DNA from 2 places in the Amedibacillus sp. YH-ame6 genome. Region 2 is predicted to be linked to the other one. Evidence: a T-box and tRNA genes for the amino acid it is inferred to sense, from the RefSeq annotation. Region 2 holds a T-box; the other holds one or more tRNA genes.
The links. A T-box is a leader RNA that pairs with one kind of tRNA and senses whether it is charged. The one in region 2 lies ahead of trpS (tryptophan--tRNA ligase), so its partner is inferred to be a tRNA-Trp.

Region 1 (4,440 bases), on a different contig from region 2:
AATGTTGGACACAGAAGTTATGCATCCTGTAATAGATAAAATTTTAGAAAATAGCGACTCATTGTTTAGATAGATATTTTATACTTTAAGCTATCAGATAAATAGAAAAAGATAATCAATGATAAATGATTTCCATCTAAATTATCTTCTAATTTAATCGATTTGTATCTATTTTACAAATTGAAACCTGGTAAGAGCCTTATTTCCATTGTTCCTATCTTTTTTGTAAACCTACATAATCCAACTTATCACTTTCTTATTTTCCCTAACTAAATACGCTCTTCTGGGTTCCTTTATGAAAAAACTTATGCTGGTAATGACCCTCTATTATGTGGTTGTGGTTTTGAAATGAAATTTGTTGATTGTTATTTCCCTCTAGAGATACAAGAGAAAATTAATGAAAAATGGAAATACCCAAAATAAAATGTACCCTATAAAACAGAGTCAGTATGTCTTTTTTCATACTGTCCATTTTACAGGGTACATTTTAGGATAATGTGTTCTTTTATTTACCCATTGAAGTTAACTTTCCCAAATTTATCTGTATTCTTCTTTCTACCTAATTTCTTCTCTAACATCTTAGATTGTGGTTTGCTTTTTGCTTGACGACTTCTCTCTAATAATGCTTTTGTATCTACTTTCTTTTGTTCGCTCATATCCATCATTCCTTTCCTAATATTTTATAGAGTTCCCTTAAATCGGTAATCTCATAAGTGCTGTTTAATATTATTTCTTTTACATCTTGTCTTGGATGATACCAACACGTATCAATACCAGCGTTGATACCTCCTTGGATATCACTTGATAAGGAATCGCCGATTATCAACACGTTATGTTTATCAACTTCACCAATACGCCTAAAACACGTATCAAAATAAGCCAGGTCTGGTTTTTGATATCCTATTTCTTCTGATACAAAGACATCTTTGAAGTAAGGTCGTAACCCACTCTCATCCAATCTTTGATATTGTGTAGCACTAACTCCATTACTGGCTATATATAAGTCATATTCTTGATAAAGTGCTTGGACTACTTCCATAGCATACTCCATCATTTCATGACCATGTGCTAAACGATTTTGATAATCATCTTCAAACTGAATGCCATCATCCTGTATCCCTACTTCTTGAAAGAGTTTTCCAAATCTAGAATAAATCACTTCTTTTCGACTTATTTCTCCTGCTTCATAAGCGTTCCATAGTTCTTTATTAATCTCTAAATAGCGATTACGAATACTCTCATTATAAGGATATCCATACGCTTCAAATGTATGTATCAACGCATGATATTCTGCCGCATCAAAATCTAATAATGTGCCATCTGCATCGAATAATATTGTTGTATATTGTTTCATAATTACCTCTTTCTTTTGTATTATAACGGTTTTCTTATAAAACGTAAAGAAACTATGGTAATATTATAAACGAGGTGATACACATGAAAGGCTTGTTATTTGTTGGATTGGGTGGAGCAATTGGCGCTATAATGCGTTATGGCATTAGCATGTTCCCATTAAAAAGCGAATTTCCTTTCCTTACATTGTTCATCAATATCTTAGGTGCTATTATGATTGGATGCATTGTTGGGTTCAGTGAAGAACATACGAGCAATGAAGATCTCTTATTGTTTTTAAAGACCGGAGTTTGTGGTGGATTCACTACTTTTTCAACCTTTTCTTTAGAAGCAGTTCAGCTTTTTGAAAAGCATCGCTATTTTGCTGGTGGCAGTTATGCAGTGGTTAGTGTTGTCTTTTGTATTGTAGGTGTACTGCTTGGAAAGAGCATTTCTAAAACCTTATTTGCTTAGTGCTATAAATCGTTTATTTTCGTGATTTTTTATTGCCAATCTTTTTTTTCTATGATACTATAATAGGGCAGTAAAAACTAGGGGTATAGTACAATGGTAATATAACGGTCTCCAAAACCGCTGATGGGAGTTCGATCCTCTCTACCCCTGCCATGAAATACATAAAACGTTGTCAAAAAAATTGACAACGTTTTCTTATGCTACAAATGTATAAAGAAGGATAACATACCAAAAACCATCAATATCGCGTGAATATTGTGATTATAAAATCTATTAACATAATAGAAATTCCTATTATGCAAATAAACCATGCAGTCTTCTGTTTCATACGAGAGACTATGTATTCCTCCAGAGGTTCCACAACATAAATTAGAGCTAACCCACCAAGCGCAAATGTGAATACTGAACGCAAACAAACAAAACCATCAATGTTCATAAACAATCCAGTATAATCCCACCAACGATGTTTCCATATTTGCCACATACCCCATCCTGTAATATATTCTACGATTCCTGTTATCAACATTCCCATAATAAATACAATCCAAGGATATTTTTTATATTTATGTAATAATAAAGCCATAAGTACAGCCCCGACACCATAAACAGGTAAATATGGGCCGTACATAAAACCCCGATTTCCTATCCAATTCTCACTAACATAATAAAATATTTCTTCATAAATCCAACCACTAACACATCCTATAAAGAAAATGAAAATTAGAACAATTAAACGTGCGTGGATAAATTCTTTAGATTTTCCTATAAAATGTTCAATCATTTTAGTTCCTCCCTTAAGCATTATTTGTGTTACATTATAACAGGTTTATTTTTACATTTGTTAAATCTGTATAATTTATCATGATGTGTTATTTAAAAAATTCTGCATTAAGTAAAACTTTATTCCCATACGATTCGTTATATAGATAGGAGGTAGCTATGAAAGAACAGATGATCATTAACAAAATAAAAAAAGGCGATCAACGTACACTTGATTCCTTTATTCGTGAACTATACCCTCCTATTTATAGCTTTGCCTATCGTAAGCTACAAGGTGATGACATTGCGAAAGATATTACACAAGAAGTATTCCTTCGTTTTGTTCGCCAACTCCCTTTATACCATTGTGAAGGAAAGACATTACATTATCTTTATCGCATTACAAGTAATCTATGCCATGATCATTTTCGTAAGATGAAGCGTGAACAAAGTGTAGATATAGAAGATAAAGCATATGAGCTTAGTGATAACAGTAGTGTACACGAAAGTATTTTAAATCAAATACAAAACGAAGAACTTATGTACTATATCAAAGGACTAAAAGAAGAACACCAAGATGTTCTCCTATTAAAGTATTTTCATCAAATGACATTTAAGGAAATTGCGGATAGCTATCAACTTCCCCTTTCTACTATTAAAACAAGACATACTGCCGCATTAAAACGATTATCTAAATTATGGAAAGAAGGTGACGCATATGATAAACCATAAAAAAATGATTTCGATTGATGAACTGCATTTAGAAACAACCATTCAATTGTGTAAACAAGAACAATCTCACATCCTACAAAAACAAAACACAAGCCTACTTTTATTATTCACTCGTTATATAATGATGGATATACGAATGTATGCATCCTTTGCGTTAATTGGCTTTTTATTGACTTTACTGTTCTCTGGATTTCATCGAACATTCATTTTAATTTATGTATCCATCTACTTTTTCTCACTAGGGTTATTCGCGCTATATGAATTTTATAAAAATGCATTCTATCACACCACAGAATTACTCTCCAGTGCATACTTACACCCTGGACGTTGTCTCCTAATGAAAAATGCAAGTATCGCATGTATGGAATGTATTCTTTTTCTCATCCTGATGATGCTTCCAATGGTTCATCAACAAATTACTTTAACGCAAGGAATTTTATGCTTCCTCGTTCCTTTGTATGCGTTACAAATCGCAATGATATATCTCTTACCAATTATAAAAGGTTATTATTCAGCACTTGTCCTGTATATAGTTCTCTATGGTATCTATTTTATATTTGTAAAAACATTCTCTTTGCTTCAAATAACAAGTACTATATCTTTTCTCATTCTCACAATTATCATTTTTATATACCTAATAAGTATGTATCAACTGTATCTAAAAACAAAAAAACAAGGAGGTAATACGTATGGAATTACTTTTGGAACATATTAATAAAGCATTTAAGAAGACTTCAGTGGTATGCGATATCAATTTATCTTTACAAGAAGGAGTGCATGGTTTATTAGGTGCCAATGGTTCTGGCAAAACAACCTTAATGCGAATTATTTGTGGGTTATTGCCAAAAGATAATGGAACGATTATGTTCGATGAAATCGACGCTATGGCACAATACGATATTTACGCAGCTAATATCGGTTATATGCCACAACACTTTGGATATTATCCTCATTATAGCGTGTATGAGTTCTTAGAATATATGAGCATTGTTAAAAATCTATCTAAGGATTATGGTAAACAAAGAATAGAAGAGCTTTTAAAGACGTTAAATTTAGTAGAAAAAAGAAATACAAAAATGAAGAAGTTATCTGGTGGGATGCTAAGAAGAGTTGGTATAGCACAAGCATTATTAAATGAGCCAA
Region 2 (4,440 bases):
ATCAATGGTGAAAAACCAGGAGTGAATAGTAAGAAAGTAATTTCATATTTACCAGAGAGAAGCTATTTGAGTTTCAATATGAAAGTTAAAGAACTGATTGCTTATTTCGCAGACTTCTATGAAGACTTTAATGAACAAAAAGCACATAAGTTGTTGGCAGACTTTGAAATCGATGAAAATGATCGATTAAAGACGATGTCAAAAGGTACAAAAGAAAAAGTACAGTTGATTATGGTAATGAGTAGAAATGCACAGTTGTATATTCTTGATGAGCCAATTGGGGGTGTTGACCCAGCTGCTCGTGATTATATCTTGGATACCATTTTAGCAAACTTCAACGAAGATGCATCAATCTTAATATCTACACATTTAATTGCGGATATTGAACGGATCTTGGATGATGTTGTATTTATTTCCAAAGGTGAAATTGTGAAGAATACATCTGCGGATGAATTGCGTAATGCGAGTGGGAAATCTATTGATGAAATTTTTAGGGAGGAATTCAGATGTTAGGGAAATTATTAAAGTATGATATAAAGTCTCAAGGAAAAAGTTTGTTGCCAATGTATTTGATTGCGTTAGGATTTGCATTAGCAACACGCGGGATGAAATATGTAGTAGATGCATTTCCTGTGGTATCAGTTGTCTATTCTTTTATGGTTACGATGTGTATATTTGCGCTGATTGCGGTTGTTGTTTGGACATTGATCGTAGCAATCAAACAATTTTACTTTAATGTATTGAAAGATGAAGGGTATTTAACACACACTCTTCCAGTCACAAGAAATCAAATCATTTTATCTAAGGAACTTACATCTGTTGTGTTTATGGTGATTGCGACAGCAGTAGTAATCCTTGGTGTATTCCTTGCCTTCTATCAAGGAGGGGTTAAATCTTTCTTAGATCAAATAAGTGAAGTGTTCGCAATAAATGGAGTAGATAGTACAAAGGCACTCATTTGGATTATTGCGATGCTTGCCATTAGCTATATTTCTTATGTTCAAATGGCATTTACGTCTATGATGATAGGACAAACGCAAAATACGAATAAAATCTTGTTTTCGATTGTAGCTGCTATCATTATCTATGTTATTCAAAGCATATTGAGTATTATTATGCTAGGAGTTGATATTTGGATTGATCCAGAATTGATGGATATCATGAATACCTCTAATCCATTATTGTCGGATGTATGGCAATATGTAGAATTGATATTTATATCCTCAACGATTCTTACCGTTATATCTATGGTAGTATTCCATGTTCTATCTGTGGTTCTTGCGAATCGCAAATTAAATCTTGAATAAAAAAATGGAGGTTGTCTTAGGACATCCTCCATTTGCTTTAGTTGAACAATTGAAATCCAACTTTCTTCTTTACTTTCATAAGTTTCTTTTGCGCAATTGCTCGAGCTTTGTCGTTTCCCTCGGTAATTACTTTTTCTAACGTACCACTACTTAGGATGTCTTTGTATTTCTTTTGTAAATCAGTAAGGAAGTTAAATACGGCTTCACCAACTTCTTTCTTGAAATCTCCATAGCCTTTTCCTTCATAACGTTTAACAATGGATTCTATTTCTTCTCCTGTTAAGGAAGAAAGAATCATAAGAAGATTGGAAATTCCAGGTTGTTGTTCCACATCATATTTCACAACTCCTAAAGAATCCGTAACTGCAGACATAACCTTTTTACGAGCAACTGCAGGTTCATCTAATAAATCAATGGTACCTTTTGGGTTGTCTTCTGATTTTGACATCTTTTTTGTTGGGTTTTGGAGGGAATAGATTTTCGCTCCTACTTTAGCTACCAATGGTTCAGGGATTGCGAAGGTATCTCCATAACGATGATTGAAACGTTCTGCCAAATCTCTTGTAAGTTCTACATGTTGTTTTTGGTCAAGTCCCACGGGTACATAATCCGCATCATATAATAGAATATCGGCTGCCATTAAAGCTGGATAAGTAAACAAACCGGCAGTGATACCAGTTTCACCTTTTGCGGTTTTATCTTTGTATTGCGTCATTCTCTGCATTTCTCCGATATAGGAATTGCACGTCATAATCCAACCCAATTCTGCATGTTGAGGTAAATCACTTTGTAAAAAGATGGTCGCTTTGTTTGGGTCTAAACCCGCAGCTAGATATAAAGCAATTAAATCCTTTGTATTTTGTTTTAGTTCTGCACGTTCTTGAGGAACGGTAATAGCATGCATATTGGCGATGAATACGTACATTTCATAATCTTCTTGGTACTCCACAAAATTACGGATGGCTCCAATATAATTTCCCAATGTTAATCTTCCTGTTGGCTTAATGCCACTCAGCATTCGTTTCATAAATATCCTCCTATAAAATAAAAAAAGTACCCTGTAGGGACGCATATAGCGTGGTACCACCCAACTTGCTTCATGTGAAGCCACTTCTCATAACGGTGAGTTTCCGCTCGGATGAGTATGCTCGAAAGTTCCACTTCAAATATTAGGTGTACTGACTTTCACCAACCATCAGTTCTCTACTTAGCATCCATAACATTCTACTCTTACTTTTTCATTGCATATGTATTAACAGTATTATCATACTATCACAACGAATACTTGGCAAGAGGAAAACAAAAAACTTGAAATTTCGCTTTCCATAAAAAACACTATACTATATAATAGAGGGGTGAAACCAAAAGGAGGCAGATATAGATGATTATCTTATATACATCACCAGGATGTGCAAGCTGTCGAAAAGCAAAACAATGGCTCAAAGACAACGATATGAAGTTCGTTGAGAAAAATATTTTTACGACTCTATTAAAAGAAGAGGAGATTAAATATCTCTTACAGAGAAGCGAAAATGGTACGGAAGATATCATATCTACACGTTCCAAAGTATTTCAAGAATTAAACAAAGATTTGGACGATTTATCCGTGAAAGAATTAGTGGATTTGATTCAGAAGAATCCAAGTATTTTAAAAAGACCAATTATGATCAATGAAAAAAGTTTTGTTGTGGGTTATGATGATGATGAAATCACAGCCTTTATTCCACCGAGCCTTAGAATTATGGCGGAAAAAGCATGTAATCCAAGTTGTGCAAATTATCCAATTTGTGGTAAAGTAAGAGAAGAAGCATAAAGTAGTGTGTATAGCATACTGCTTTTCTTTTTGTGCAACAAAACGATTGACGATACAATGTTCAAATGTAATAATTATCATTGAGATATGGGAGAGCTTATGAAATCTAATTTATTTGGGATCATGCAACGTGTTGGACGTAGCTTTATGTTGCCTATTGCCTTATTGCCCATTGCTGGACTTTTCTTGGGATTGGGTAGTTGTTTGACAAATGAAGCAACCATTGCATCACTGCATTTAGAAGGAATTTTAGGGCAGGGGATGTTTTTGCATGATGTGTTACAGGTGACAACAAAAGTAGGTAGTACAATATTTAATAATCTACCGATTATATTCGCAGCTTCGGTTGCCTTGGGTATGGCAAAAAAAGAGCGAGAGATTGCGACACTTTCCGCAATCGTAGCCTTTTTAGTAATGCATACGACCATCAATGGAATGTTGGTTGCGGATGGAAGAATCGTGGATGGTAAGATAGCAAGTGATGTAGTGGATGGGACAATCAATTTTGTATGTGGGATTCAATCTTTAGAAATGGGAGTGTTTGGTGGCATTCTTGTTGGTTTAGGGGTTGCGTATTTACATAATCGTTTCTATCGCATCGAGCTACCAAGTGTATTATCGTTTTTTGAAGGTACGCGCTTTGTACCTATTATATCTGCAGTTGTATATTTGTTTGTGGGTTTCTTGATGTATTATATTTGGCCGTTCTTTCAAAATATGATATTTTCAGCAGGGGACTTTATAACGCAGTCAGGGTATATTGGAACTTTTGTGTTTGGTTGTATTAAGCGTATATTAAATCCATTTGGGTTACACCATGTATTCTATTTGCCTTTCTGGCAAACGGTTGTTGGTGGATCAATGGAAGTAAATGGAACGATGATTTATGGAGGACAAAATATTTTCTTTGCGCAATTAGCGGATCCTAATACCATACATTTTAGTGCAGATGCAACTCGTTATTTTACGGGAGAGTTTCTGTTTATGATCTTTGGGTTGCCAGGAGCTGGTTTGGCAATGTATCGCTGTTGTAAGAAAGAATATAAAAAAATTGTGGGAAGTTTCCTTTTAACGGCATGTTTGACAAGCGTGTTAACAGGAATTACGGAACCTGTAGAATTTATGTTTTTATTCTCTGCGCCTATTTTGTATGTGATACATGTCATCTTTGTGGGAAGTGCTTATATGGTGGCACAAATATTGAATATCACGATTGGACTTACGTTCTCGGGTGGACTGTTGGATTTTATTGTGTTTGGAGTTTTACAAGGGAATGATAAGACAAGTTGGTATTTGGCAATACCAGTAGGGCTTTTCTAT

Region 1: it has a tRNA-Trp gene. The T-box ahead of trpS (tryptophan--tRNA ligase) is inferred to sense a tRNA for this amino acid. The anticodon was not compared.

The regions. Positions count from the first base shown of each region.
Region 1 covers NZ_JBSPEZ010000004.1:71,658-76,097, reverse strand. The annotation lists gene ACWG0P_RS04860 (ORF6N domain-containing protein) at 1-73, shown strand, start outside; gene ACWG0P_RS04855 (hypothetical protein) at 510-656, opposite strand; gene ACWG0P_RS04850 (YjjG family noncanonical pyrimidine nucleotidase) at 662-1,354, opposite strand; gene crcB (fluoride efflux transporter CrcB) at 1,438-1,806, shown strand; tRNA gene ACWG0P_RS04840 (tRNA-Trp) at 1,886-1,959, shown strand; gene ACWG0P_RS04835 (putative ABC transporter permease) at 2,045-2,587, opposite strand; gene ACWG0P_RS04830 (RNA polymerase sigma factor) at 2,746-3,297, shown strand; gene ACWG0P_RS04825 (hypothetical protein) at 3,284-4,012, shown strand; gene ACWG0P_RS04820 (ABC transporter ATP-binding protein) at 3,987-4,440, shown strand, end outside.
Region 2 covers NZ_JBSPEZ010000018.1:61,745-66,184, forward strand. The annotation lists gene ACWG0P_RS11775 (ABC transporter ATP-binding protein) at 1-513, shown strand, start outside; gene ACWG0P_RS11780 (hypothetical protein) at 507-1,307, shown strand; gene trpS (tryptophan--tRNA ligase) at 1,345-2,334, opposite strand; T-box leader at 2,367-2,558, opposite strand; gene spx (transcriptional regulator Spx) at 2,689-3,120, shown strand; gene ACWG0P_RS11795 (glucose PTS transporter subunit IIA) at 3,220-4,440, shown strand, end outside.